2 regions of the Priestia sp. LL-8 genome follow, and region 2 is predicted to be linked to the other one. Evidence: riboswitches for the same ligand, from Rfam matches in the RefSeq annotation. Region 2 holds a riboswitch; the other holds the start of a gene.
The links. A riboswitch is a leader RNA that binds a small molecule or an ion and turns the genes downstream of it on or off. The one in region 2 is predicted to bind glycine.
Positions count from the first base shown of each region.

Region 1: it holds a riboswitch for glycine, as region 2 does, so the genes downstream of both, U9R83_RS01995 (amino acid permease) here and gcvT (glycine cleavage system aminomethyltransferase GcvT) in region 2, are expected to answer to the same signal.

Region 1 is NZ_JAZAQH010000001.1:366,467-381,619, forward strand. It holds gene U9R83_RS01930 (cation diffusion facilitator family transporter) at 1-277, shown strand, start outside; gene U9R83_RS01935 (MFS transporter) at 293-1,477, opposite strand; gene U9R83_RS01940 (DUF3237 domain-containing protein) at 1,659-2,114, shown strand; gene U9R83_RS01945 (phenolic acid decarboxylase) at 2,140-2,628, shown strand; gene U9R83_RS01950 (OsmC family protein) at 2,835-3,218, shown strand; gene U9R83_RS01955 (pyridoxamine 5'-phosphate oxidase family protein) at 3,238-3,654, opposite strand; gene cax (calcium/proton exchanger) at 3,855-4,910, shown strand; gene U9R83_RS01965 (YfkD famly protein) at 5,052-5,852, shown strand; gene yfkAB (radical SAM/CxCxxxxC motif protein YfkAB) at 5,889-7,007, opposite strand; gene U9R83_RS01975 (SE1561 family protein) at 7,211-7,396, shown strand; gene U9R83_RS01980 (fumarate hydratase) at 7,567-9,108, shown strand; gene pdaA (delta-lactam-biosynthetic de-N-acetylase) at 9,203-10,012, shown strand; gene rlmD (23S rRNA (uracil(1939)-C(5))-methyltransferase RlmD) at 10,175-11,560, shown strand; glycine riboswitch at 11,813-11,893, shown strand; gene U9R83_RS01995 (amino acid permease) at 12,052-13,395, shown strand; gene U9R83_RS02000 (PAS domain-containing sensor histidine kinase) at 13,676-15,153, shown strand, end outside.
Region 2 is NZ_JAZAQH010000001.1:4,275,531-4,290,683, reverse strand. It holds gene comGB (competence type IV pilus assembly protein ComGB) at 1-792, shown strand, start outside; gene comGC (competence type IV pilus major pilin ComGC) at 807-1,118, shown strand; gene comGD (competence type IV pilus minor pilin ComGD) at 1,060-1,542, shown strand; gene U9R83_RS22405 (type II secretion system protein) at 1,526-1,864, shown strand; gene comGF (competence type IV pilus minor pilin ComGF) at 1,861-2,298, shown strand; gene comGG (competence type IV pilus minor pilin ComGG) at 2,288-2,662, shown strand; gene U9R83_RS22390 (YqzE family protein) at 2,706-2,891, shown strand; gene U9R83_RS22385 (YqhG family protein) at 2,915-3,739, opposite strand; gene U9R83_RS22380 (DEAD/DEAH box helicase) at 3,726-5,399, opposite strand; glycine riboswitch at 5,580-5,672, shown strand; gene gcvT (glycine cleavage system aminomethyltransferase GcvT) at 5,885-6,985, shown strand; gene gcvPA (aminomethyl-transferring glycine dehydrogenase subunit GcvPA) at 7,006-8,352, shown strand; gene gcvPB (aminomethyl-transferring glycine dehydrogenase subunit GcvPB) at 8,345-9,823, shown strand; gene U9R83_RS22360 (rhodanese-like domain-containing protein) at 9,868-10,251, opposite strand; gene U9R83_RS22355 (lipoate--protein ligase family protein) at 10,482-11,315, shown strand; partial or broken gene U9R83_RS22350 (ribonucleotide reductase N-terminal alpha domain-containing protein) at 11,628-12,416, shown strand; partial or broken gene U9R83_RS22345 (ribonucleoside-diphosphate reductase) at 12,795-13,448, shown strand; partial or broken gene U9R83_RS22340 (hypothetical protein) at 13,731-14,852, shown strand; gene mntR (transcriptional regulator MntR) at 15,136-15,153, shown strand, end outside.

The sequences.
Region 1 (15,153 bases), 3.9 Mb from region 2:
TATTTTGATGGAAGGCTCTCCTGAAGGAGTGGATCACAGTGAAATAAAAAACCTTCTTGAAAACATTGAAGGAGTCAAAGATGTGCATGATTTACACATTTGGACGATCACTTCAGGACTGGACTCATTGAGCTGTCATATGCGCGTAGAAGATGAAAAAGATTGTCAGCAGATTTTGCAAAAAGCCATTGATTTAGTACATGATCACTGCGGTATTGAGCATACGACGATTCAAATTGAAAAATCAGCTCTTCAGCACACAACGCTAAAAGTTTAAAAAACAAGCGAGAACTTAGATGTTCTCGCTTGTTTTTTGTTGCATAGGCATTTTTTGTCCGAATACAAAAAGAACGATAAAAATACAGCAAAGCATCCCGCTGATAATATTAAAAAAGCTGATATGGTGAAAGAACTGAATAAACGTGCCGCCTATGTAAGGGCCGGCAAGGCTTCCGATACTAAAAGCAATGCCGCATAGCAAATTACCTGTAGGCAGTAGACGAGTAGGAATCAAGTCCGTCATATAGCTGATTCCTAAACTAAACGTAGAGCCTACAACCATGCCTGCTATAAATAAACAAGCTACTAATGGAATAGAGGTGTCTTCCAAGAGACTTGCTGTAAAAAAAGTCATGGCTCCAATTGATAAAATCCACCCTAATACCAATTTCCGTCCCAATTTATCGCTCAGTATGCCAAGAGGAAGCTGAAACACAATAGCTCCAACTGCAAAAGAAGTCAGCAGAAGTGAAATAAACTCTACTTGCAAACCAATTCGTAAACCATATACAGGAAAGCTTCCGTTCAGTGATGATTCTAAAAAACCGTATCCAAAAGGCGGTAAAAAAGCAATCCAAGCATATTTCGCCGCTTTAGAAAATCGTTTAGCCGTTTCTTTTAATGAATTAACCTCCACTTCCTGTAGGGGAAATTCATTTTTTATCAAAAATAAAAAGACCCACGTTAGAAGACATAGAGCGGATGAAATCATAAAAGGCAGCGCTTGATTAATTTCAATTAACGGCGTCATTAAAGGTCCAACAGCAAAACCAATACCGAAAAAAAGCCCGTATAATGAAATATTTCGACCTCGTTTATCAGCAGGGGAAGACGATGTAATCCAAGTTTGAGTTCCAAAGTGCAGCGCGTGATCTCCTATTCCAATAAATAAACGGAGCACAAACCAAAATACAACAGATTTCCACAGGGGAAACAAAGCTAAAGATACAATAACTAAAAGTCCCCCTGCTGCGATAATTGGTTTATATCCGTATCTGCGAAGCGGCGCTTCCATGAACGGAGAAATAAATAAGATGCCCAGGTACAATCCAGTTGCGTTTAATCCGTTTATAGTAGAGGAAAGGCCGTCTTTCTCAAAAATAATAGCAATTAAAGGCAGCAGCATGCCTTGGCTGAATCCAGAAATGGCGACAAGGCTAACTAAAATCCAGAAACGTTGTTGATGAGTAGCACTCATAGCATTCAACCTCTTTTTATCTATATTTTGTCAATCCAACTGTTTAATCGTACAAGGAAAACGCTTTATTGACAAGGATATAAACAGGCTGTGCTGTCCATTTGACATCTTTATGTAAGGAGAGTAGAATAAAACATGTAAATAGTTACATGTTTTTGTTTACAATTAAGAGGTGATTGCTATGATAGAACCAGAGCTTAAAAAAATAGCGACATTTACAATTAATGTTGGTACACCTGTTGTTATTGGTCATACGGGCTTGGGGAAAAAACAGTTTATTCCCATTAAGTCAGGTACTGCATATGGAAAGATAAAAGGCTTAATCCTTCCGAGCGGAGCAGATTCTCAAATTATTCGTTGGGATGGACGCGTGGATTTATCTGCTCGTTATGTGATTCAAACAGAAGATGATGAACTTATCTATATTGAAAACAACGGAATTCGTCAGGTTAGCGAAGAATTTAGAGACCAGGCTGCTGAAGGTAAAATTGTACCTCCAGAGCATGTATATTTCCGTACGATTCCTGTCTTTGAAACAGGAAGTGCAAAGTATAAGTGGTTACAGAACCGCATGTTTATAGGCGCTGCTGTAAGAAAGCCAGACAGCGTTGTGCTAGATATATACGAAGTTTTATAAACCAGACCAAAGGAGAGGTATAAACATGGAAAAATTTATTGGAAATCATATGATTTACACATACGAAAACGGATGGGAATATGAAATTTATATTAAAAACGAAAATACAATTGATTACCGTATTCATAGCGGAATGGTGGCAGGAAGATGGGTTCGCGACCAAAAAGTAGATATTGTGAAATTAACAGAAGGTGTATATAAAGTATCGTGGACTGAACCAACGGGAACAGATGTATCTTTGAACTTTATGCCTGATGAAAAACGCATGCACGGCATTATCTTCTTCCCAAAATGGGTACATGAACATCCTGAAATCACAGTATGCTATCAAAATGATCATCTCGATTTAATGCATGAGTCTCGTGAGAAATATGAGACATATCCAAAATACGTGGTTCCGGAATTTGCTGACATTACATTTATCAAAAATGTCGGAGTGAATAATGAGGAAGTTATCGCTCAAGCGCCTTACGAAGGAATGACGGATGATATTCGCGCTGGAAAATTAGTTTAATACGGAGTCATAAAAAAGGCTAGTACAAAAGTATGTTAGTTGAAGGAAGATCCGAACGAATTTGATTCTTGATCAAGAATCAAATTCGTTCGGATTTTTTTATTGTGATGGTGCCCGGAAATAAACCGCGGTGTAACAAGTGATCCATATTGAGAGTAGGTGGTTATATAAAAAGGAGTTTATAATGAAGTAAAGGAGTGAAGAAAATGGAATTTAACATGAAAAAAGAAGCGGGATTTACGACAGATCTTCCTTATGGAGAGCTACATATCGCAGGAGATGAAGAGTATGGCTTTCGTCCTTATCAGCTAATGACATCGTCCATTGCCGTTTGCAGCGGAGGCGTGTTAAGAAAAATTCTAGAGAAAAAAAGAATCGCTTTTTCTGATTTACGCATCCAAGCTGATGTAACGCGCAATGATGAAAAAGCGGGGCGAATCGAAAAAATTCACTTGCACTATATCATCACAGGAGAAGACCTGCCATTAGACAAAATTGAAAAATCGATTGAGCTAGCCCGAAAAAATTGCTCAATGCTACAGTCGGTTATTGACAGTATAGAAGTGACAGAAACCTTCGAAATAAAATAAAAGTGGACAATGTCCACTTTTATATTTCTTTTGGTTTGCTTCCGGCTTTATCAAAATAGCGCATGCGTTCAGGGGTCAGCTGAAGAAGCAAATAATTTGGGTCGTCTGGACTTTTAATCCACTCTTTTAACTTTTCATTCCAAAATTTCTTTTTTAACTCTTCGTTTGTTTCTACATTTACTTTGGCTTCTACCTCTACATACGGATCACTCCAACCTTGCCCATCATAGCCTAACAAAATATGAACGTAAGGGTTTTTTTCTAGTTCTTCGACTTTATGGGTATCTTTATTGGTGGCGGTGTAAAGCACAAGATCTTCATGAAAAAACATCATAAAGCGTGAATAAGGTTTTCCATCTTGAATTGTAGCTAACGTTCCAATTGTATAGTCATCCAGTACGGATAAAATTTGATTTTTCACATCATTACTGCTCATTTTTTCACTCCTTATTATATCTTTTTACCCTTGGTAGTTTGGCTGATTTTTAAATATCTTAATCAAAAATCAATTAAGGGTTTATCATTTATAAAAATAGGTTAAAAATACTAACATTGACGGTGAGTCTATACAAATTCCATTAATTTGATATGATTGATTTTGTTGTCAAAAAATGAATAAGGTAGGTGTACATATCGATGATCAATCGGATTTTTCTTATAGCGGTTATTCTTGGGGTACCGCTATCTGTTATTGGGCACATGATGCACTGGTCAGATGTTCTTATGTTTATTATTTACTGTTTAACAATCATTGCCCTCGCAGCTTTTATGGGGAGAGCAACAGAGAGTTTAGCTGTTGTAGCTGGTCCTCGGATAGGCGGTCTATTAAATGCTACGTTTGGTAACGCTGTAGAATTGATTATTTCTATTTTTGCTCTAAAAGAAGGCCTTACAGCAGTGGTGCTTGCATCGTTAACCGGTTCTGTATTAGGAAATCTCCTTCTTGTAGGCGGTCTTTCATTCTTCATCGGGGGATTAAAATTTAAGCGTCAAGAATTTAATGTCTATGATGCAAGACATAATTCTGGATTATTGATCTTTGCCGTTATCGTTGCGTTTGTTATTCCTGAAGTGTTTGCTAGCGAAATGAACGAAGCGAAGACCATGTCTCTAAGTGTCGGGATTTCCATTATTCTCATCATCTTATACTTAGCGGCGTTATTCTTTAAGCTGGTAACGCATCGAGGCGTGTATCAGCATAAAAGTGAAGAAGTGGAAGAACATGAGGAGCCAGAGTGGTCAATGTGGAAAGCGATTGCGGTTCTCTTTTTGTCTACTTTAGCTGTAGCTTACGTATCCGAAAGCTTGGTAAGTACAATCGAAATTGTATCGGAAAGCTTTGGCTGGAGTGAGCTGTTCATCGGGGTCATCATTGTAGCGATTGTTGGGAACGCGGCAGAGCATGCTTCCGCTATTATTATGGCCGTTAAAAATCGCATGGGTGTAGCTGTTGAAATTGCTGTTGGGTCAACTTTACAAGTAGCGATGTTTGTAGCGCCGATATTAGTACTTGTTTCGCTAATGTTCGAAAACCAAATGTCTCTAGTTTTTACTTGGCCTGAGTTGATTGCGATGGTAACAGCTGTATTTTTAACCATTGCGATTTCTAATGACGGAGATACAAACTGGTTTGAAGGTGCAACTCTTTTAGGTGCTTATATTATTATGGGAATTGGTTTTTATCTTATTTAAAAAAGAAACGTTCACTTTATGTGAACGTTTCTTTTTGTGTAATTGAATAGAAGAATTTCCCTTTTGTTATTCAGGATAAAACAGGGGTTGTTTGAAAAAACTATGGTTGCATTCATTAACGATGTTGAAAGGAGTTTCTAGATGTTACGTAAATTGCTTTTATTTGTGTTTACCATCATTATTTCATTTTCATGTTCAACGAAGATCGCCATTGCGAAAACAGCTCAGCCTACCATCAACGTGCCTTCTTCAGCTTTAAATATCTCAAAAGAAAATACGTATCCAAATGCTAGTCAAGACACGCCATATTTGCAGCCGAGTGAGTTCACAAAAGAGCTTATTGAAACGTCAAATGTAAAAATTGAAAACCCTGATTTAATTCGTATATTAAATGAATCAAACATTTCTAAAACTCCATGGGCAATTGGTTTTAGAGCAACCATCTTTTTAGGACAGTGGCCGTTAAATTATGAATCCGCAGAAACAAACGTTAACTGGCAGCACCAGCGAATCAATACGAATCATTATGATAACAGAGCAGGAAAAACTCAGTATAAAATGATGTACAGTCAGGAAAATCAAAGCCATGTAAAAGGCGGATTAACAGCAAAAGTGCCTCAGCCTGATCATGTTAAACAAATGATGCTAATCGAAGCAGCTAAAAAAACAAAGCTTGCTTTATCTTTTCAAACGTTTGTAGGTGCTGGAACGAAAAAAGACCAGGTCTATAACGTAGCTCCTAAAAAAGTAGGTTATCTCTATGCGTACACGCCTGCTGTAAGTGAAAAGGGAAAAGTGACGTATGGAGAAGTGTATGTAACGGTAAAAGGAAGTAAGCGCTCAATTGTTGTGAGAAATGTAACGTCTCAAGGAATTGGAGCATGGATTCCTGTACAAGACTATGTTTCCTTAAGCTTTGGGGCTTACGATCAGCCGAGATAACAAAAAAGAGATTCCAGTGCTGGAATCTCTTTTTTGTTATTTTGTGATGTTCGCTTGGAGTTTGCTAAAATCAGTATCTTGATAATAGCTGTTTTTCACCAAAATATTAGGTCCCAAACAAGAGACCGCTGAACAATGACAGCTAAGTTCTTTTGAAATCGTACTTTGTTGCCACGTATCAAAAGCGTCTGTAAGCTTTGTATCTTGAATGTTGCCAAGAGGAGGCGTATCACCAAAATCCGTTACGATAATATCTCCGTCAAAAATATTTACATTTAGGCGAGAGCGCCCGTCTGGATCGTTTCGAACAGTTACATTTTTACTGCTATACAAGCGTTGTAAAAGCGCTAAGTCTTCCTCATTATTACTGCATGCATAAAAAGGTAACGTGCCGAATAGCATCCACACATTTTCATCTCGAATATCAAGAAGGTGACGAATTGCTTGGCGCATTTCAGGAAGAGATAATGTTTCTAATGTGCTGGCAAAGTCACTTGGATACATAGGGTGTACTTCGTGACGCTGACAAAGCATTTCATCCACAATTTGACGATGAATCTTTTCCATATGAGGAAGCGTACGTTTATTTAACATCGTTTCAGCTGATACCGTTACACCAGCTTTTACAAGCGCACGGCTGTTTTCAATCATTCGGTCGAAATATTTGGCGCGCTGCTCATAAGTAGGCTTTCGATCCATCATTGCAAAGCCAGCTTCCACAAAATCGTCCATCGTTCCCCAGTTGTGAGAAATATGTAAAACATCTAAATAAGGAATGATTTGTTCGTAACGAGCAAGATCTAATGTTAAATTTGAATTCATCTGTGTACGGACACCACGTTCATGTGCATACTTTAATAAAGGCACCACATAATTTTTCACAGAAGATAGGGACATCATAGGCTCTCCGCCCGTAATGCTTAACGCCCGAAGAGTTGGAATTTCATCGAGACGTTTTAAAATTAAATCAAGCGGCAGTGCGTTTGGATCTTTTGGCTGCAGTGTATATCCAACCGCGCAGTGCTCACATCGCATATTACAAAGCGTTGTTGTTGTAAATTCAACGTTTGTGAGCGTCGGTTTGCCGTATTGTTTCATATCTAAATACGCTTCCCACGGATCGAACTCCGGGGTAATTCGTTGTAAAGTGGCCATAAAAAAACTCCTTTTATTTTTCCGTAAAGTGAAATGATTATGAAAGCATCTCACCGTCCATCCTGCTAGACTAAATTATACGTCTCATTCAAAACGGACACCAGTGACTATTATGGATTTTATTGCTTTTAGTTGTCAAATATGAAAGTATTCGTTAGGATATAAAGAAATACGAATGAAAAGCTATATCAGGAGGGTTTAAAATGGGAAACGCCGTTCGAGATAAAGATTCACAAGTACGTTATTTAAAAGATCGTTTGAATATGTTTGTACACGTATTAGACTCCATGGAGCCTGAAAATACAGACCTAGAAGACATTGACCGTTTAATTACGATGATTGATGACCTAGAAGCAAAATGTGAGCAATTTAAAAAAGATAAAGAATAAAGAAAGAACGAGAGAAAAAGCGCTAGAAAAACTAGCGCTTTTTTGCTTGAAGTGGAAATCCTCCTATAAAGGTCTTTCGAAACAATTTTTGAAGGAGTATAATAAATTTTGAAAGTTGTACGACAGATAGATAAATACATACATTATCGGGATATGGGAGGAATTAAGTGATGATTGAAGCTTTAAAACAAAGCATGTACGATTTAATTGTTGAAACATCTACAAAATTGCCAAAAGACGTTCGACGTGCTATCGCAAAGGCAAAAGCGCGTGAAAATGCAGGAACGCGTGCAGCAATGTCTTTAGCGACCATTACCAATAATATTAAGATGGCGGACGATAACTTATCGCCAATTTGTCAAGATACAGGTATGCCGACATTTAAAATTAAAACCCCTGTAGGAGTGAATCAGCTTCAAATTAAAGAAGCAATTTATTGGGCAATTGAAGAAGCAACAAAGCACGGAAAGCTTCGCCCTAACTCTGTAGATTCGTTAACTGGAGAAAACAGCGGTAATAATTTAGGCGGCGGCACGCCGGTTATTAAGTTTGAACAGTGGGAAAATGACTATATTGATGCGCGTCTTATTTTAAAAGGCGGCGGCTGTGAAAACAAAAACATTCAGTATAGCCTCCCTTGTGAAGTAGAAGGTTTAGGCAGAGCTGGTCGTGATTTGGACGGCATTCGTAAATGTGTCATGCATTCTGTATATCAAGCGCAAGGCCAAGGCTGTAGCGCCGGCGTCATTGGTGTTGGAATCGGTGGCGACCGTACAACAGGCTATGAATTAGCAAAAGAGCAGCTGTTCCGAAACTTAGATGACGAAAATCCAAATGCTCAGCTGAAAGAATTAGAAGAGTATGTAATGGAAAATGCCAATAAGTTAGGAATCGGTACAATGGGCTTCGGCGGAGAAACGACATTACTTGGCTGTAAAGTCGGCGTAATCAATCGTATTCCTGCTAGCTTCTATGTTTCAGTTGCGTATAACTGCTGGGCTTACCGCCGTTTAGGCGTTAAAATCAATGCTGATACAGGAAGCGTTCAAGAGTGGCTGTATCAAGAAGGCGAAGAAGTAGATTTTAATAAAAATGCAGGTGCAGAAGAGAAACAAAATTCGGATGAAACAAAAGAAGTTGTATTACAAGCACCTATTACAGAAGAGCAAATTCGTGAATTAAAAGTTGGCGACGTGGTGCGCATCAACGGTATGATTTATACAGGACGCGACGCTATTCATAAACATTTAACAGATCACGATGCGCCAATTGATTTAAATGGACAAATCATTTATCACTGTGGCCCAGTTATGTTAAAAGATGAAGATGAAAAATGGCACGTAACCGCTGCAGGACCAACAACAAGTATTCGTGAAGAACCTTATCAAGGGGATATTATGAAGAAATTTGGTATCCGCGCGGTTATTGGTAAAGGCGGTATGGGTCCTAAAACGCTTGCTGCTCTTCAAGAGCACGGCGGTGTATACTTAAATGCTATCGGCGGAGCTGCACAGTACTATGCTGATTGTATCAAGAGCGTAGAAGGCGTTGATTTGATGCAGTTCGGTATTCCTGAAGCAATGTGGCATTTAAAAGTAGAAGGTTTTACAGCTGTAGTGACGATGGATTCACACGGAAACAGCTTGCATGCAGACGTAGACAAATCTTCGTTTGAAAAGCTTGAGCAATTTAAAGAACCTGTATTTAAATAAACATACGTCCGGAGCGTATGGTAAAAAGTAACGTTCATGAACGAGAAAATAGAGTGGATACTAAGCGTAAAATGACTTCCGAAAGGAGCTTCTTATGCGCCGGTTCACCTTTTTTCTCGTTTTTTTATTTGTGATGTCAACAGGCATAGCATCTGTTGAAGCACAAATGTATCCAAACACTCCGATCAGCTGGGGATTTCAAAAAAGTAAAAATCACAAGCCCGCATCCGCAGGTACAGCTTATGAACAAATTCTTGCTAAGTATGATGCTTTTTACCTCGGAGACACAAATAAAAAAAATATTTATTTAACATTTGACAACGGTTATGAAAATGGTTATACACCGCAGGTATTAGACGTGCTCAAAAAAAGAAAGGTTCCTGCCACATTTTTTGTAACAGGACACTATTTAAAAGAAGAGCCTAAGCTAATTAAGCGAATGGTAAAAGAAGGGCATATTGTCGGCAATCATTCATGGCATCACCCTGACTTAACTCAAGTGGATGATGCACGTTTTAAAGAGGAATTGCAAAAAGTAAAAGATGAATACAAGAATATTACGGGTCGTGATGAAATGAAGTATCTTCGCTCACCTAGAGGTGTATTTAGTGAACGAACGCTAGCTCTTTCAAAGCAAGAAGGCTATACGAATGTATTTTGGTCACTTGCATTCGTTGATTGGAAAGTGAATGAACAAAAAGGCTGGCGCTACTCGTACGACAATATGATGGCTCAAATACATCCAGGTGCGATTATGCTTTTGCATACCGTTTCAAAAGATAACGCGGATGCGTTAGATCAAGCAATTGTAGATTTAAAAAAGCAGGGCTATACGTTTAAAAGCATTGATGATTTAATGAACGAACGCAAACAAATGAAGAAAAGTCCTTCTAAAACGAAATAACGATAAAAACCGATGGGAATGTTTCTCCTGTCGGTTTTTTGCTGTTGAAGTGTTATAATATGCGTTGATGTCTTTTTTAAAGCGATACGGTCTAATAGGTTTTAAGCAGTTAAGGACCGTTAATAACTATATAAAGAATTTAAACTAATCGGAGTTGGTCTCATGAATAAACCAAAAACTGAAATGAAAGTTCAAAAAGGACAAACGTTTCCGTTGACTATAAAAAGACTCGGTATTAATGGAGAAGGCGTGGGCTATTTTAAGCGCCAAGTCGTCTTTGTGCCGGGAGCATTACCAAATGAAGAAGTGGTGGTAGAAGCAACAAACGTTCAGCGCAATTTTGCGGAAGGGAAAATCAAGCGAATTCGCAAAAAATCTCCTCATCGCGTAGAAGCACCCTGTCCGATTTACGAACAGTGCGGAGGCTGTCAGCTTCAGCACTTATCCTATGAAGGTCAGCTAGAATCAAAGCGCGATATCGTTCTGCAAGCGTTCGAACGTCACAGTGCCTTAAAAAAAGTAGACGAAAAAACACGCCAAACCATTGGAATGGAAGATCCGTGGCGCTATCGCAATAAATCTCAGTTTCAAGTAGGTGTGGACAAACAAAAAGTCATTGCTGGTTTGTACGGACTGAATTCTCACCGCTTGATTGATATTGAAAACTGTCCGATTCAGCATAAAGCTACAAATCACGTGACAAAAGAAATAAAACGAATTTTACAAGACCTTCAAATCCCTATCTACAATGAGCGTAAACGTCGTGGGATTGTACGTACCATCGTATCTCGAGTAGGATTTGAAACGGGTGAAGTGCAAATTGTCTTAATCACGGCTAAAAAAGAAATTCCGAAAAAAGAGCTGCTGATTAAAGAAATTCAGCGCCGCCTGCCGGAAGTGAAATCGCTCGTACAAAACGTAAACGGTCAAAAAACATCGCTTATTTTTGGAGACGAAACGTTTACGCTATCTGGAAAATCGGTGATTCAAGAAACGTTAGGAGACATTTCATTCGAACTTTCAGCGCGTGCATTTTTCCAGCTGAATCCTCTTCAAACGGTGAAGCTATACGACGAAGTAAAAAAAGCAGCTGCGCTAACGGGCAGTGAAAAAATCGTAGATGCTTACTGCGGAGTAGGGACAATTGGCTTATGGCTTGCTAAAGATGCCAAAGAAATTCGCGGAATGGACACGATTGAAGAATCCATTGTAGACGCGCGAAAAAATGCCAAAGATCATGGATTTGAACATGCCACGTATGTGACGGGTCCAGCTGAAAAGTGGATGCCGCAGTGGGTGAAAGAAGGATGGAAGCCAGACGTAGTCGTCGTTGACCCGCCGCGAACAGGCTGTGATGACAAGCTTCTAAAAACGATTTTACAAGTAAAGCCAAAGAAAGTGGTTTACGTATCTTGTAATCCATCCACATTAGCGAAAGATGTGCAGCAGCTGTCGAAGGCTTATCATGTGGATTACATTCAGCCTGTGGATATGTTCCCTCATACGGCGCACGTGGAGAATGTAGTGAGTTTGACGTTAAAGAAATGAATAGAAAAAGAGTAAAAGAGCAGATTTGATTCTGCTCTTTTTTCTTTGTAATAAGGAGGTCTTTATCACAAGTAAAGGAACAAGGTTTTTATGTAGTATCATATTTCAAATAAGGAAAATAAATGAAACTAATTTCTCCTATTGACAAAGCATCCAACTGGTATTAGAATAAACAACTATTCGACAGTCATTCTATTGATTGAAAAATTTAATACGTAGAAAGCTATGATTGCTATGGATCACACTATAGCAGGAGCAGCTTCTGGAGAGATCGCGATAGTTTCGCGACGCCGAAGGGTTCACAATCTCAGGCAAAAGGACAGAAGAGTACCGGATATTTATTTGGCATGTTACTAATTGGTAGCATGTACCATAATATTTGTTATTCTTATGACCATGAGATTGGAGCGCATCCAATCTCTTTTTTTATTGGACTTTATTTGTAGTCCGCACGATTGCATCAAAGGTTTTATTGTTAGGAGGAATTAGAGTTGGAACAACGAGAATTAAAGAGGGATTTATCCAATCGTCATGTTCAGCTAATCGCGATTGGAGGAACCATTGGGACGGGATTATTTTTAGGTTCTGGTAAAGCAATACAGCTTGCAGGTCCCTCTATCATCTTTGCTTATTTAATTGTGGGTATTGCGCTTTTCTTTGTGATGAGAGCGCTAGGAGAACTACTGCTGTCTAAGGCAGGTTATCAATCGTTAACAGACATTGCTGAGGAATATCTTGGACCGTGGGCTTCATTCGTAACGGGATGGACGTACTGGTTTTGCTGGATCATGACAGCTATGGCTGACGTGATTGCCGTTGGCGTATATGTGAAATATTGGTTCGATATCCCTCAGTGGGTTCCTGCACTTATTTGTGTGATTATTTTATTAGGGCTTAACTTATTAACCGTAAAATTATTTGGAGAATTAGAGTTTTGGTTTGCTTTAATAAAGGTTATTACGATTCTTGCGTTAATTATTATTGGCGTTATTTTACTGGTAATGGGATTTAAAACGGATGCAGGATCGGTTACGGTTCAAAATCTTTGGAATCATGGAGGACTGTTTCCAAACGGGGTTTCCGGTTTCTTACTTTCATTCCAAATGGTTATTTTCGCATACGTCGGGGTTGAATTGGTAGGGGTATCGGCAGCGGAAACATCAAATCCCCAAAAAAATATTCCATCGGCCATTAATAAAATTCCGCTGCGAATCTTATTTTTCTATGTTGGAGCGCTTATCGTCCTTTTATTTATTAACCCGTGGATGGAATTGAATGCAGCAGAAAGCCCATTTGTTAAAACCTTTAGTTTAGTCGGAATTCCGCTTGCTGCTGGAATTATTAATTTTGTTGTATTAACTTCAGCCGCTTCTGCTTGTAATAGCGGAATGTTTTCAACAAGCCGTATCTTATATAATTTAAGTAAAAATGACCAAGGGCCATCTACGTTTGCAAAACTGAACAAAAACCACGTACCAAGCAACGGATTGTTTGTATCTACGCTGGTTATCTCGGCGGGAGCTTTGTTAAGCAAACTGATACCAGATCAAGCTTTTGGCATCGTAACAACCATTAGCGCTATTTGTTTTATTTGGGTGTGGAGTATCATTTTGATTTGCCATCTAAGATATAAAAAAACGCGTCCGCAGCTGCATGCAGCATCAACATTCAAAGCACCGTTAACACCATTTATAAACTATGTTGTGCTAGCGTTGTTTGCAGTGATTCTTATTATTATGCTGTTTTCTGATGCGACGCGCCCAGCCTTATTGTTGACACCCGTTTGGTTTATTCTCTTATTTGGTTTTTACGGGGCTAGAAGGAAAAAGAAATAGTAAATTGGTGACCTCATCATTTCGTGATGGGGTCTTTTTATTGGAGGATAAATAATTGATTTCTACTGCATGAAGAAAATGCAGGAAGCAAAGTTTATATAAGAACCCTAAAAAAAGTTTTAACAGAAAATACAGTGAAAAAGCTCATAGTTTTCTGATAGTAATGTAGAACCAAATGCTTTTCTTCTATGTCTAAAGATGGAATTCTATCATTTACATGGAAAAGTTTTCATTTTGCAGTACAATGGAGGTAGACTTCATTAGATTAAGGTGAACAAACATGAAATGGTTTAAATCTCATACGTTTTGGAAAATCTTCACGATTAATGTGCTTCTTATTTGTACCGTACTGACGCTAATGTTTATAGTTTCAAGAGTGATGCTTCCTAATATTTCTCAAGATCAATATCGACAGGTAACTGATAAAACCGTCAAGAGAATGAAAGAGCAAATCAACGTCGTTATTAAAGATATTTGGAGCTTGGGAGACGAGGTACAGCAAGATCCTATTTTTTTATCGGATGATGAACAAGAGATAGACAAAGAACTGCAGAAAATAGTTAATATTTCACCGTATATCGATAGCGGAACCATTTTTAATACAAAAGGGTATGTGGAGCATTATTACCCAGATGATTTAAAGAGTATGAAGCACGTGAACTTAAGTAAAAGAAAATATTTTCAAGAAGCACTGCGAACTAAAAAAATATATTTAAGCGATGTCGTTTCAGCAGACACAAAGCATTACATTGTGGTGATGGCGATTCCTATTTTGGATGAGCAGCAAAATGTAAAAAAAGTTATAAATTTAGCGCTGCGCATTGAAGAAAATAAAAGCTTTCAATCCATTTTTCAAACGTTCGATATAGGAGAGAACGGCTATACATTTATTGTAGACCGCAATGGTAGAATTATTTCACACCCGGAGAAACAGAGAATCGGTGAAAATGCCAGGAAAAATGAAATCGTCCAGGAAACGATGAATCATAAATCAGGATATCAGCGCGTTGTGAACACCGAAGGTAAGTACTTTTTTGCGTCATTTGAATATATTCCTGTTTTGGATTGGGGAATTGTCGCTGAATTACCCGTTGAAGAAATTTATAGGCCTTATGAAACGTTTGAAAAAACGCTTTGGACCGTTTCAGCTATTACGATTTTACTGCTTTCTTTTTTTACTGCGCTATATGCAAGGCAAATTGTGAATCCTATTCGTAAACTATATGAATTGGCGGGACAAGTAGCGCGAGGGAATTTTAATCAAAAAATTCCGGAACGAGAAATTGACCGTGGCGAAATCGGTACTTTATCTAAACAGTTTAATGAAATGATTAGCTATATACGCCATTCTAAAGCAAATTTACAGCAAAAAGAAAATCAGCTGCAGGAACAAAAAACGTTTTTAAGACAAGTCATTGATATTAATCCAAGCTATATTTATGCCATTAATCAAAAAAGGGAGTTCATTCTTGTTAATGAATCTTTTGCGATGCTGCTAGGTGAAAAATCTGATGACTTGATTGGACAATCAATTGATAAATATCAGTTCAACCTTCAATCAGATCTTTTATATAAAGGGGCGTTTTCAAACTGTACCCAAAAAGGGATGGTATTAGAAGAACAGTTTAAAGATTCAAAAGGAAACAGGCGCTGGGTCGAAACAGCAAAACTTCCTATTATGAATGAAAAACAGGAAGTAATTCAAATGCTGTGCGTATCGACAGATATTACGGAGCGTAAAAAAGCAGAAGAGAAGCT
Region 2 (15,153 bases):
GAACAGCATGGAAACCTTCAATTTGCTTTAAAAGAAAGTAGCTCAATGATTGAAGAAAAAGTAAGGCATCGTAAAAAATTTCAAAAGCTTGTTCAATATCCCGTATTGCTACTGCTGTTTATTCTTTCCATTTTATTTGTTTTAAGTACGGTTTTACTTCCACAGTTTGAAGCTCTGTACTTATCCTTTGGAAACAAGCAGTCTTCGTTTATCCTTCTATTTATGCAGGCGATGTCGTTCTTTCCTTTTGTGTTACCTGCAGTCATCAGTATGCCAATCATCCTGTATTTGTTTTATGTGATTTACATTAAAAAATTGCCTCCAGTAGTTCAGATGCAGCTCTTTATGAGAGTTCCCGTTATCCGAACGTTCACACGGCTATTTAACTCGTACTTTTTTTCTGTTCATATGAGCAATTTACTAAATGGTGGTTTATCTATTTATGAATGCTTTGCTCTTTTTCAAAAGCAAGAGCATCATCCATTTTTTCAAGTGGAAGCTTTTGCTTTTACAGATCAACTTTCCTCAGGAATGCGATTAGATCATATCATTTCAGGTAAATCTCATTATGAAAAAGACTTGGCTCATGTTATTGTTCATGGCCAGCAGAACGGTGAGCTTTCTCAAGAACTGTATGATTACAGTCTATTTATGATGGAAAGAATGGAACAGTTTATTTTTCGTATTTTAAAATATGTACAGCCGCTTACATTCTTATTCATCGGAATTGTCATTCTGCTTATGTATATGTCCGTTATGCTTCCGATGTTAGAAGTGATGTCGAGCTTGTAGAAAGGTGAAAGAATATGATTCTAAAAGGTGATAAAGGATTTACCCTTATTGAAATGCTCATTGTTATGCTCGTTATTACCGTGCTTTTGCTCATTATGATTCCAAATGTATTAAAGCATAATACGGTTATTAACAACAAAGGCTGCTCAGCTCTTGTCAAAACCGTAGAGGCTGAGGTACAAGTATACGAACTTGAAAATGGCGAAAAACCAAGTCTAGAAGAGCTTGAAGCAGGAGGCTACTTAAAAGAAGGCACCGTGTGTCCAAATGGCCAAGCTATTCAAATTGACGGTACCGGAAAGGTTACAGCTAGTGGTTCTTCTTAAGCAAAAAGGATTTACCCTCATTGAGATGCTGATGGTTTTATTTATTGTGCAAGTGATGATGTTTTCCATTATCGTAGCCATTCGACCGCTTGTGGAATATTACAAAATCACACTATTCTTGCGACAGCTGCAAAGCGACACGTTTTATGTGCAGCAGACAGCCATGAACCGAGAATCTCCAATTAAAATTAACTTCGCACCGAAGGGAACAGAATATATTATTTCTGATTCTCGTGCCGTTCTTTATAAGCGCGCCTATGACTCCACCATTCATATCACATTTGGAAGCGGCAATTCCACGATACAATACAACAAAAACGGCAATATTTCTCAGGCAAAGACCATTTTTATCAGCAATCAAAAATTTAAATATAAAGTTACTTTTCAAATAGGCAGAGGGCGTTTTTATGTGGACAAGATGTAAGGGTCAGCAGGGCTACACCTTGTTAGAAATGCTTGTTTCATTTAGCATGCTTTTACTCCTAACCGGTACAATTATTCCTTTGTATGTTCAGATGAAGGAAGCAGAAAAGAAGCAATATGTTTCGTATCAAGCTGATGCTATCTTGCACGAAGAGCTATTGAAATATAAATATGAAGCAGGATATAAACGGCGAGAAAAAATCGTAAAAGAAAACGTTGCGTTTTATCTGAAGTGGTACGGAGAAAGTGCTCAAAAGCTTTGTGTAGAATGGACAGATTCCGCTGATAAAATGAAAAAGAAGTGTGATGTGATGTTGAAGTGAAAAGGGAAAAAGGCTTTACGCTTGTAGAGATGTTAGTCAGTTTTACTCTTTTTTTAATTATTGTTTCATTTTTCCCCATTATCATTCCGCTAGCTAAGCAAACATATAATCCGGACTTTAGTATGAATGAAATGGAGTGGGAAATTTTTGTGAATCAACTTGCTATGGAATATCGAGAAGCAAAAGAAGTGGGAATTCATGCGACTACGCTTACGTTGAAAATGGAAAATAATCAGATCATCACTTATGAACGCTACGACGACAAGATAAGAAGACGAGTGGATGAAAGCGGTCATGAAGTTGTGCTGCAGCACATTAAGAATATTATGTATGAACAGCAAAAAGAAAGGCTGTTGATTCGTTCAACAGACGGTGTTAACAAAGTTAGAGAAGAAACCATTACGACGTTTTTGATGCTTGCTCATGAAACATAATGAGCAAGGATTTATTCTCCCGGTCGTTTTGGCATTTTGTGCGCTTTTTCTTCTGTTAGTAGCTCAGCAAACCACTTATTTTGTGACGAAAAGTTCATTTTATCAAGAAGTAGAGCAGAAAAATCGTCTGCAGCATCTTTTAGAAAATGCGGTTGTACATGTAAAAAAAGAAATAAAAGAACATAATAAATCTCCATCTGCATCTTTAGTATTAGAAACTGGTACGGTTTCATACGAAGTAGTAAGTGAAGATGAGCAGATGATCATCTTAAAAATAAAATGTCAAACATTGCAAGGAAGAGCATTGACGGAAACGGCATATATTCAAAAAAAGGATCAGCACATTGTGAAGTGGACGGATTAAGTCTCTTTCTCTCCGGATATAATAGTGCTGAGGAGATGATTATATGAAAACGAATGATTATGTAAAATATATGACTCAGCAATTTGTACAATATATGGATCAGCCAAAAGAAGAGAGGAAAACGAAAAAGATTCAAAAAAAAGAAGAACGAGCACCTTTTGCAAACAGATGGTTTGGGATGATTCCGCTGTCGTTTATGCTGTGGTACCGAAAGAAAAAAGAAAGATGAGCATATCATATGCTCATCTTTTTTTAACCAGCTTGTGTTTTATTAAATTGACGAGACATCGTTTCGGGCGATATGTAAAATAAGCCACCGTTTATAAACTTAAATAAGATAGTCGGTTCGTACAGCTCTTGAAGCGCTGTTTTCTCTGTCACATATATTTCTGGGAGCTCTTCCGCTGTTTCATAAAAATGATCAAGAAGCGCTAAGTCTTCATACCATCTTTCCTGTGCTTTTTCTGCCCATTCAGTCGGTTGAGTTTTAACGTAGTCAGTCACATATGATGTGAGTCGCGCAATCGCACTTTTCGGTTTAATAAAAGGTGAAAGAGTAAAGCAATAGTCCGAGATTTTAGATGACAAATTTTGATTAATGATTAATTCATGAAATGATTCAATGATTTGTCCATTGATTAAATTAATGCCAAGCGACAAGAGCTCGTCTTTTTTACGATCACATTTGTACGAGACTTTAATATTTAACGCAAGCCAAGGATGTAAAGGCTGATTTGTTGGCTGAGCTGATGAAACTTGTTCATACAAGTGAATAAATCCGCCTAGCTTTTGAGTAGAAGCGAAAATTTGATGCAGCCTAGGTGAGCCAAAATGAATTCGTTCTCCTTGAACAGAATCATCTTCAAACGCTGGGTCTGTAATGAAAGTGAGTGAAGCAGGATTTGCTTCTCCGCCTGTCTTTTCAACATAATGCCAATAAAATGGACGATTCATCAACTCTTTGTCAAGTTCGATCGTTAATTGAACCGTTAGATAAGATGGTGTTTCTGTGACAATAGAACAATTATTAGCTAGAAAGTAACGCTTTAAAAATTGATGAATATCAGTTTGCTGCATGCTGATCCTCCTCGCTGTCTTCGTATTGAATAATAGACGTCAAGTTCTCCATTTTGATTTTTATTTCTCCTTCACTCCGTGAATGAAATAAAATATCCTGAATATGCTCTTCGATATTTTTTAAATCAAGCTTTGTTAAAATATCATCTAACTCTCCAACAACTCGTTCAAAAAGGTTTATTTTTTCGTATAACAATTTTAAAATATGTTCTTCGACCGTATGTTGAATGGCTAAATTGTAAATGTGAACATCATGTTTTTGACCTAAACGATGGACCCTTCCAATTCGCTGTTCTAGACGCATTGGATTCCACGGTAGATCATAGTTAATGATATGATGACAAAACTGAAGGTTGATTCCTTCTCCGCCCGCTTCAGTGGCAATAAATACTTGCGCGTGGCTTTCAAAAAGCTGCTTCATCCAGTCTTTTTTACCTCGCTTAAATCCGCCTCTAAACGGTACAGAGGTAATTCCATGCTGTTTTAAATACCACTGTAAATACAGTTGAGTTGCTCTGTACTCAGTGAAAATAATGACTTTGTCATCAATTTTTTGAACGAGCTCTAGAACTTTTTCTGCTTTTGCATTTTGCGGTACTTGCTGAAGTAGTTCCATTAACGGAGTAATCATATGTTCCGTTAATGCGCTGTTTTGATCTTCCTGACGTTCCAGCATGTTTTTTAATGTCATATATACCGCTTCACGGCTGCTGCAGGCCTCTCGCTGCAGAGTTAAAATTGAAAAAGCGCTTGAAGCGTGCAGTCCGTTTCCTTTAAAAGACGTAATCGCATCGTATAGCTCGCGTTCTTTTGGCGAGAATTCAACAGGAATGGTTTGAACAATTCGCTTCGTCCATTCGATACCCGTATCGTGGCGGCGGTTTCGAATCATAACTTTGTTAACAAGCTCTTTTAAGTGTTCATCGTTTTGCAAAGAACGTTTTTTAGCGGAAAATAATTCTTCGAAATAGTCTTTATTGCCGAGATGGCCAGGCTTTAAAAGAGAGACTAAGTTAAAAATTTCTTCAATTCGATTTTGAATCGGTGTTGCGGTTAGCAACAGACAAAATTTCTTTTTTAGACTTTGCACAAATTCATAGTTTTTTGTTTTGTTGTTTTTAAGTTTATGGGCTTCATCAATGATGATGAGGTCGTAGTCTTGTTCTAGCACAATTTCTCGATGAGGAGAACGTTTTGCTGTATCAATTGAAGACACAACGATGTCACACTGATCCCACACATATGATTTCCTTTGAGGGACTGCGGGAATATAAAATTTTTGATTCAATTCCATGGCCCACTGTGAAACAAGCGAAGCTGGAACTAAAATGAGAACTTTTTTAACAAGTCCGCGAATCATATATTCCTTCAAAATTAACCCTGCTTCAATCGTTTTCCCCAGTCCTACTTCATCTGCTAAAATGGCTTTCCCATTCATTGTTTCAACTACTTGTTTGGCTACTTCGAGCTGATGAGGAAGCGGCGTTAAATCGGCTAGATGTTTTGGGCTTTGTAGTCCTTCAAATTCTGAGATAAGCGTTTGGTCTTCTATTTCATAGGCAAGTTTATACAAATCCCATGCTGACCAAGGGCCGTCTTGCTCCAATTTAGTTGAGAAGGCTGCTTCCCATGTTTCATCGATGTTTAATTTCACTTTCATGATAAAAATGCTCCTTTGTAAAAAATTTTTATTGAACAAATGATAAGAATCAGGTAGGATAAAAATATATTTAGAAAATTTTAAAAAGAAAATAGATTAGCACTTTACAAATGATTGTGTGAATAAAGATAGATACATCTTTCAGTAGTATGCCCAACTTTACCAACTTTATAGAAGCGAATGACGACACGGGGAGAGACTACTTGAATGTAGCGCCGAAGGAGCAAGCAATAAAATTGTGAATCTCTCAGGCAAAAAGACTCTTGTTTGACGCAGCTCTGGAGAGTGTCTATGCGTTTATAGACCACCCACGAGGCAAACCTATTCGTTTATAGGTAAACTTTCAGGTGAAAAGGACAGAGACTTCCTACTAAATACAGTAGGGGGTTTTCTGTCCTTTTTTGTTTGGATACATAGTGATCCCCACACTATTTGAAAACTCCCCGTTATGAAAAGTTTCACGTGAAAAAGAGGAGGACATAAATATGACAACAGAATTACACAAAACGCCGCTTTATGATACCTATCAAAAATATGGTGCCAAAACAATTGATTTTGGAGGATGGGCTCTTCCCGTTCAATTTTCTTCTATTAAAGAAGAGCATGAAGCTGTACGTACAAAGGCAGGTCTTTTTGATGTCTCTCATATGGGAGAAATTCTTGTAACAGGAGCTGATAGCTTAGCTTTTCTTCAGCACACGATGACAAATGACGTTTCTACCCTTGTAGATGGAAAAGCACAGTATACAGCTATGTGTTATGAAGACGGAGGCACGGTAGATGATTTGCTGATTTATAAAAAAGCAGATCAAGAGTATTTGCTAGTCGTAAACGCTGCTAATATTCAAAAAGACTATGAGTGGCTAGTGTCTCACAAACAAGGAGATGTAACGCTCGTTAATCAATCTGATGAAACTGCGCAGCTAGCTTTACAAGGTCCTTTAGCAGAAAAAGTTTTACAAACTTTAACGAACGAAGATTTATCTTCCTTAAAGCCATTTACATTTGCTGATGATGTAGAAGTAGCGAATGTAAAAGCTCTCGTTTCACGTACTGGATATACCGGAGAAGATGGCTTTGAAATTTATTGTTCTTCAGCTGACGCCTCTCACCTGTGGACGGCTATTTTAGAAGCAGGCAGTGACGAAGGTGTGTTGCCCTGCGGGTTAGGAGCTCGCGATACGCTTCGTTTTGAAGCTACTTTGGCTTTATATGGCCAAGAGCTTTCAAAAGATATTACGCCCATTGAAGCTCGAATTGGATTTGCAGTGAAAACGAACAAAGACAGCTTTATTGGAAAAGAAGTGTTAAAAGAACAGCGTGAAAGCGGAGCGTCCCGTAAGTTAGTGGGAATTGAGATGATTGATAAAGGTATACCACGACACGGTTACGAAGTATTTGCAGGTGAAGAACAAATTGGATTTGTGACAACAGGAACACAGTCACCTACACTAAAGAAAAATATCGGTTTAGCGCTATTATCAGCAGAATATTCAGAGCTTGGTCAAGAAGTGGAAGTGCAGGTTCGAAAAAAACGCTTAAAAGCAAAAGTGGTTTCAACACCTTTTTATAAACGTTCAAAGTAAGCTTTGGGGAGGAATTTAACATGTTACATCGCTATTTACCAATGACAGAACAAGATCAGCAGCAAATGTTAGCAGCAATTGGTGTTTCATCTGTTGATGATTTATTTTCAGATATTCCGCAGCGCGTTCGGTTTCAAGGAGAATATAATATTAAAAAAGCGGCTTCAGAGCCTCAGCTGTTAAAAGAATTAAATAATATGGCTGCTAAAAATGCTCATTTAAAAGACTGTGCTTCTTTTTTAGGAGCAGGAGTTTATGATCATTACATGCCGGTTATTGTTGATCATGTTATTTCTCGTTCGGAATTTTATACGGCCTATACTCCGTATCAACCAGAAATTTCTCAAGGAGAACTTCAGGCCATCTTTGAATTCCAAACAATGATTTGTGAGTTAACGGGGATGGACGTGGCCAATTCTTCTATGTATGACGGAGGAACTGCTTTAGCAGAAGCCGCTATGCTCAGTGCGGGTCAAACAAAAAAGAAAAAAGTACTTGTCTCTGCGGCTGTTCACCCTGAGTCAAAAGATGTGTTAAAAACGTATGCGAAGGGTCAATACATTGAAGTGGTAGAAATCCCTGCAGCAGACGGAGTAACAGATATGATTGCATTGGAAAAAGAGATGGGGAGTGACGTGGCAGCTGTTATTGTCCAATACCCAAATTTCTACGGACAAATCGAGCCGTTAAAAGAAATTGAAGAAATGACTCATCAAGAAAAATGTATGTTTGTCGTTTCAAGCAATCCTTTATCATTAGGTTTACTTACGCCTCCTGGAGAATTCGGAGCTGATATTGTCATTGGAGATGCACAGCCATTTGGTATTCCAAGTCAATTTGGAGGCCCGCACTGCGGATACTTTGCAACTACGTCTAAGCTTATGCGGAAAATTCCAGGGCGATTAGTAGGGCAAACGGTGGATGAAAACGGTAAGCGAGGGTTTGTTTTAACGCTTCAAGCTCGTGAACAGCATATACGCCGCGATAAAGCGACGTCTAACATTTGTTCAAATCAAGCGTTAAATGCTTTAGCGGCATCAGTTGCAATGACAGCTTTAGGCAAGCAAGGTGTAAAAGAAATGGCGCTGCAAAACTTATCAAAAACGCATTATGCATATGAAGCGTTAAAGGCAAAAGGGGTAAATGTAGCATATGAAGGACCGTTTTTTAATGAATTAGTCGTGAAGCTTCCTGTTTCGGTAACAGAAGCAAACAGTCAGTTATTAGCTTCAAAAATAATTGGCGGTTATGATCTTAGCCGTGATAACCAAGAGCTTGAAAATCACATGCTGCTTGCTTTTACAGAGCTCCGTACAAAAGAGGAAATTGACCAACTTGTAAATGAATTGGGGGATCTTCATGCTTAATCAAAATCAATCACTTATTTTTGAAAGCAGTAAAGAAGGACGAATCGGCTATTCATTGCCTGAGTTAGATGTGCCAAAAGTTAATGCTGAAGAACTGCTTGGAAAAGCGTATGTGCGTACCGAAGCGCCTGAGCTTCCTGAAGTATCAGAACTCGATATTATGCGTCATTACACCGCGCTTTCAAAACGAAATCACGGAGTGGATTCAGGATTTTATCCGCTTGGTTCATGTACGATGAAATATAATCCAAAAGTGAACGAACAAGCAGCACGCATTGCTGGTTTTGCGCACATCCATCCGCTTCAAGATGAGCAAACGGTTCAAGGTGCTCTCGAACTTTTATATGATTTACAAGAGCATTTAACAGAAATCACAGGAATGGATGAAGTAACGCTTCAGCCAGCAGCAGGTGCTCACGGTGAGTGGACCGGGCTTATGATGATTCGTGCCTATCACGAAGCAAATGGTGAGACGCAGCGAACAAAAGTCATTGTTCCAGACTCAGCTCACGGAACGAACCCGGCTTCGGCAACAGTTGCGGGATTTGAAACGGTAACGGTAAAATCAAACGAACATGGTTTAGTGGACTTAGAGGATTTACGCCGCGTAGTAGGAGAAGATACAGCCGCTTTAATGTTAACAAATCCAAATACGCTGGGGTTATTTGAAGAAGATATTTTAGAAATGGCTGAAATTGTTCACGCAGCAGGTGGAAAGCTTTATTATGACGGTGCAAATTTAAACGCAGTATTAAGTAAAGCCCGTCCTGGAGATATGGGGTTTGACGTGGTTCATTTAAACCTTCATAAAACGTTTACAGGCCCTCATGGAGGAGGCGGTCCTGGTTCTGGTCCGGTAGGGGTAAAAGCAGATTTAATTCCTTATTTGCCTAAACCAGTGCTTGTGAAAACAGAACAAGGCTATCACTTTGACTATAACCGTCCTCAGTCAATTGGACGCGTAAAGCCGTTTTACGGAAACTTCGGCATCAACGTTCGCGCTTATACGTATATTCGTTCAATGGGGCCAGACGGCTTAAAAGCCGTAACAGAAAATGCTGTGTTAAATGCCAACTATATGATGCGTCGTTTAGCAGAGCACTATGAGCTGCCGTTTGACCGTCACTGTAAGCACGAATTTGTTTTATCAGGAAAACGTCAGAAAAAGCTTGGCGTACGCACATTGGATATCGCGAAACGACTGCTTGATTTTGGCTATCATCCGCCGACGATCTACTTCCCGCTTATCGTAGAAGAGTGCATGATGATCGAACCAACGGAAACAGAGTCGAAAGAAACGCTAGATGCGTTTATCGATGCGATGATTCAAATTGCAAAAGAAGCAGAAGAAACGCCTGAAGTCGTACAGGAAGCTCCTCATACAACGGTTGTGAAGCGCCTTGACGAAACGCTGGCAGCTAGAAAGCCAGTGCTTCGCTATCAGAAAGAACAGGCTGTTCAAAACGTCTAACAAAAAACCTCGCCCAAAGGCGAGGTTTTTCTATATACATACCATTATTTTTTCTTTTTCACTTTACCGTTCCACATTTTGAAGCCGCCTTTTAAATCATAGATTTCTTTAACACCGTGGCGACGAAGCATTTGTGCTGCGCGTCCTGTGCGCATTCCGCTTTGACAATAGATGTAGACAGGCTGATCTGAACGAAATTCTTTAATGCGCATACGGAACTGTGACAGAGGAATATTTCGTGCGCCTAAAATATGTCCGTTTTCGAATTCATTCGGTTCACGAATATCAACTAGCTGTGCCTTGCGGTAGCCGCTGCGGAATTCTTCTTCAGTTAACGTTTTCATAATGCGACGTTGGACAAAGAACATAACGACAGAGTATATGATGATTACTCCAAGTAAAATGAGTACTGCTGTAATTGCTGACATGCTGATTCTTCCTTTCTTCGACAAAATCCATACTCTTATTATATAAGTGAATGAAATTAGAAGTAAAGCGATTTTGCCTTGAATCTAGCGGATTTCTTCCCGAAAATGAAAAAACTACCACATTTGAATTCACAGTTTTGTGTTGCTCTTTGCTTTTCCTTAGCTCAATCTTTTGGTAGACTAAAAAACGGATTTATTTTTTATATTACATATAGCTGAGGATGAGGTATATGAAAGCAAAGTGGAGATTTATTGATTCCAACAACCGTTCGCCTTATTACAATATGGCGTTAGATGAAGCGTTATTAGAATGGCATAGTAAAGGGGAAATTCCACCTACGATTCGTTTTTACGGATGGAACCCTCCAACGCTGTCGATCGGTTATTTTCAAAAAGCTGAAAAAGAAATTAACTTTGATAAAGTAAAAGAATTAGGATTAGGCTTTGTAAGACGTCCAACGGGCGGCAGGGGCGTGCTTCATGACGAAGAGCTTACTTACAGCGTCATCGTATCTGAAGAGTATCCTAACATGCCTAAGACAGTTACAGAAGCATATCGCGTGATTTCAGAAGGTTTACTGGAAGGTTTTCGTTCGTTAGGGCTCGAGGCTTATTTTGCTATTCCTCGTTCAGAAGAAGAAAAAAATAGCTTAAAAAACCCTCGTTCATCTGTATGTTTTGACGCTCCTTCTTGGTATGAACTAGTTGTAGAGGGCCGCAAAATTGCTGGAAGTGCTCAAACTAGACAAAAAGGAGTTATCCTCCAGCACGGCTCTATCCTGTTAGAGATTGATGAAGATAAATTATTCAGCGTGTTTAATTACCCAAATGACCGCGTGAAAGAAAGAATGCAGCGCGCATTTCGTTCTAAAGCGGTAGCGATCAATGCAATTGCGGGCCGCAAAATCTCTATTGAAGAAGCAAAAGAAGCGTTTTATAAAGGATTTGCTTCTGCTCTTGATATCGATTTAGAACCGTATACACTGTCTGAAGAAGAGGAAGCATATGTAGAAGAACTAGCGCGCACAAAGTACGGATCGGATGAATGGAACTTTAAGCGCTAAACGAATGCGGATGGTAAATAGATAAAAGTGCAACTTCTTATAAGTTGCACTTTTTATTGGAATTTTTAGAAACAATGCTTGGCTAATAGAATACATAGGGAAGAAAAGTCAAACACTTTTTTTACGAAAAAAAAAATATTTCACTTGACACCCTTCTATATGTAGATGTTTGGATAAGTGTCAAATACTATATATTGAATTCGTCCAAGCCGTGTGGTAAGTTATTGATAGTTGATTGAAAAACTCTATTTCCTTTAAAAGGAAATAGAGTTAATAAATTTATAGATGTTCGATAGGTAAGGAGTTGTGAGAATGACTGTTTTGTTAAATCAAAAAGTGAATATGAATGTTGAAAAGCTCAATTCAGATATTGAACGCTTTCCGCAAGTACATCCGATTACACCGGATATGAAGTTAACTCATAAAGGTGTTTCAAGATTGGTAATGTTAGACCGCTATGCGTTTAAAGATACGGAAAAATTAACGTTATCAGAAGGAGATTTTGTTGTTCTAACTGTAAAGGAAGACCCAAAATTTCCAGCACGAGGACTTGGCTATGTGGAAAGCATTAATTTTGAGCAAAAAACCGCTGTTGTCAAGGTAGAAGATGAGTTTAGAGGAGCTTTATCACCTGAAGAAGCAGAAAATGGGTTAATTACTCGTTCTTTAGATGTCATTGAAAAACCTCTAGAGGTCTTCTATGAGCAAATTGCAAAACGTAATGCAACAGGCTTAGCTTCTGTGGAAAAAACAGAAGAAAAGCGCAAAGAGTGGTTTGAAAAGTTCTATCAAGAGCTTGTTCAGCTAAACTTTGTACCAGCTGGCCGCGTTCTTTACGGTGCAGGTGCTGACACGGACGTAACTTACTTTAACTGTTACGTAATGCCTTATGTAAAAGATTCACGTGAAGGTATTTCAGAACACCGCAAACAAGTAATGGAAATCATGAGCCGCGGAGGCGGTGTTGGAACCAATGGTTCAACTCTTCGCCCGCGCAACACGCTGGCTCGCGGTGTAAACGGCAAATCATCTGGTTCGGTTTCATGGTTAGATGATATTGCTAAACTGACGCATCTTGTTGAGCAAGGTGGGTCGCGTCGTTAACAAACCGGCGACGTAATCTCGTGAATTGCTGGAACACCCTTAGAGCTTTCTTCACCACAACGTGATCGGCAACGATGAGCGTGATGGTTAGAAAAGAGGAAAGATTGGGCAATCAGCAGCCAAGTGTCTTTGGAAACGAAGATAAAGGTTCAACGACTATTGAAACTTCCTAAAAGTTCTAATGCAATAAAACTTTAGTGAATAAACTAGGTGTTATGATGGAAGCAAAGGAAGGAGTAAACCATAGCAAACGGCAACGTCGCTATGGGGCACGAGACAAAGGGATTTTCTTCTTTGATGATATAGTCTGATCTTACATGAAAGTGTAAGAGTACGGCAGAAATGACCGTACCCTTCTTAACGAAGAGTAACAAATTGGGGGCCCAAATGATCATGCTTGCCGACTGGCATCCTGACATTGTAGAGTTTATTATTTCTAAAATGCAAAACCCTCGCATTTTACGTTTCTTAATTGAAAACACAAATGACGAAATGATTAAAAAGCACGCTCAAGATAAATTGAAGTTCACGCCGCTAACAGAGTCTGAAGAAGCGATGTACCAAGGAATCATTAACTATAAACAAATTCCTGGTCTTGGTGGGTTCAGTGAAAAAATTATTAAAGATGCAGAAGAAAAGCTGCAAACAGGCGGAACGTACAGCGTTCATAACTCAGAGTTTTTAACAGGAGCAAACATTTCTGTATGCTTAACAAAAGATTTTATGGATGCTGTTGAAAACGACGGTGAATACGAACTTCGCTTCCCAGACGTAGAAAGCTATTCAAAAGAAGAAATGGCTAACTACAATGAAAACTGGCACGAAGTAGGCGATGTGCGCGAGTGGGCAAAACAAGGAAACAAAGTTCGTACGTACCGTACTATTCGTGCAAAAGAGCTATGGAACTTAATTAATATTTGTGCAACGTACTCAGCTGAACCAGGCATTTTCTTCTTTGACAATGCTAATGACATGACAAATGCTCAAGCATATGGTCAGCACGTTGTTGCAACGAATCCATGTGGTGAATAGTTTGCCTCATGTAAAACATTGCGGAATAAAGCAGGAACCCTGAGATGGGAATCTGAACCGAAGGCTAAACGTAAAGGTTTAGTCAGGGGCAACGCATAGAAGCTGATCCTGTATAACAGACTATAATGCTTCCAAGAGGCCGCAACGTTACAATTTTAAAGCTCCGAAAAAGTACTTGAAAGAAATGGCTGAATAATTGTAACGAAAACGTATGCTGAACTTACGTAAATATGAAGCGTAAGAGGTAGAGGATAAAAAGCCTTTACGATAACAAATTTGGAACAACCACTTGCACCATTCTCTGTTTGTAACTTAGCTGCTGTTAACTTAGCGCAAATGGCAGATAAAGAAACAAAAACAGTTAACTTTGAAAAGCTACGTCAAACGGTTGAAACTGGCGTTAGAATGCAAGATAACGTTATTGATGCAACTCCTTATTTCTTAGAAGAGAACCAAAAGCAAGCGCTTGGCGAACGCCGCGTTGGTCTTGGTGTAATGGGTCTTCACGATCTTCTTATTTATTGTGAAACAGAATACGGCTCTGACAAAGGCAATCAGTTAGTAGATAAAGTGTTTGAAACAATTGCCACGACGGCTTACCGCGCGTCTGTAGAGCTTGGAAAAGAAAAAGGAAGCTTCCCGTTCTTAGTGGGCGAAACAGATGCTGAAACGGCTTCTTTACGTGAAGCATTCACAAATACAGGCTTCATGAAAAAAATGCCTGAAGATATTCGTGAAAACATTAAAGAGCACGGTATCCGAAACTCTCATTTATTAACAGTAGCGCCAACAGGCAGTACTGGAACAATGGTTGGGGTATCAACGGGTCTTGAACCTTATTTCTCATTCTCATACTTCCGAAGCGGCCGTTTAGGTAAATTTATTGAAGTAAAAGCTGATATCGTTCAAGAGTATTTAGATCAGCATCCAGAAGCAGATCCAAACAACCTTCCTGAATGGTTCATTTCAGCTATGGAACTTGCACCACAAGCTCACGCGGACGTGCAATGTGTGATTCAGCGCTGGATTGACAGTTCAATTAGTAAAACAGTAAACGCTCCTCGTGGTTACACGGTAGAGCAAGTTCAAAAAGTGTACGAGCGTCTGTATAAAGGCGGAGCAAAAGGCGGTACAGTGTACGTAGATGGAAGCCGTGATGCACAAGTCTTAACGCTAAAAGCAGAAGAAAATACATTTGATGAAGAAATTGAAGCGCCAAAAGAAGAAACAAAACCGCACGTGGTGTTAGTTGATACAATTAACGAAATTCGTTCAACTGATGTAACAATCGGTTCTGAAGTAGGCAATACTTGTCCGGTTTGCCGTCAAGGAACGGTAGAGGAAATGGGCGGATGCAACACATGTACAAACTGTGGTGCACAGCTGAAATGCGGCCTTTAATTTTTAATCATGATACTAGTAAAAGCTGACTCAAGTGAGTCGGCTTTTATTATGTATGAAAATGGGGCATAAATAAGAAGCGGGAACGAACGGTTCTTGTATTTGAATAAGCATTGTAGTATGATTTTAATTGAATGTCTTTTATCCAGTTTTATCTTATGACATCGCTTTATTTACACGTTTTTTTCACATAGATTATCAAACATGAACACGATATCACTATAAGAAACAGACATTTATGATTTATTATTAGCAATACATAATATTAATTGGGGGAGATTTCATGCCTACACCGAGTATG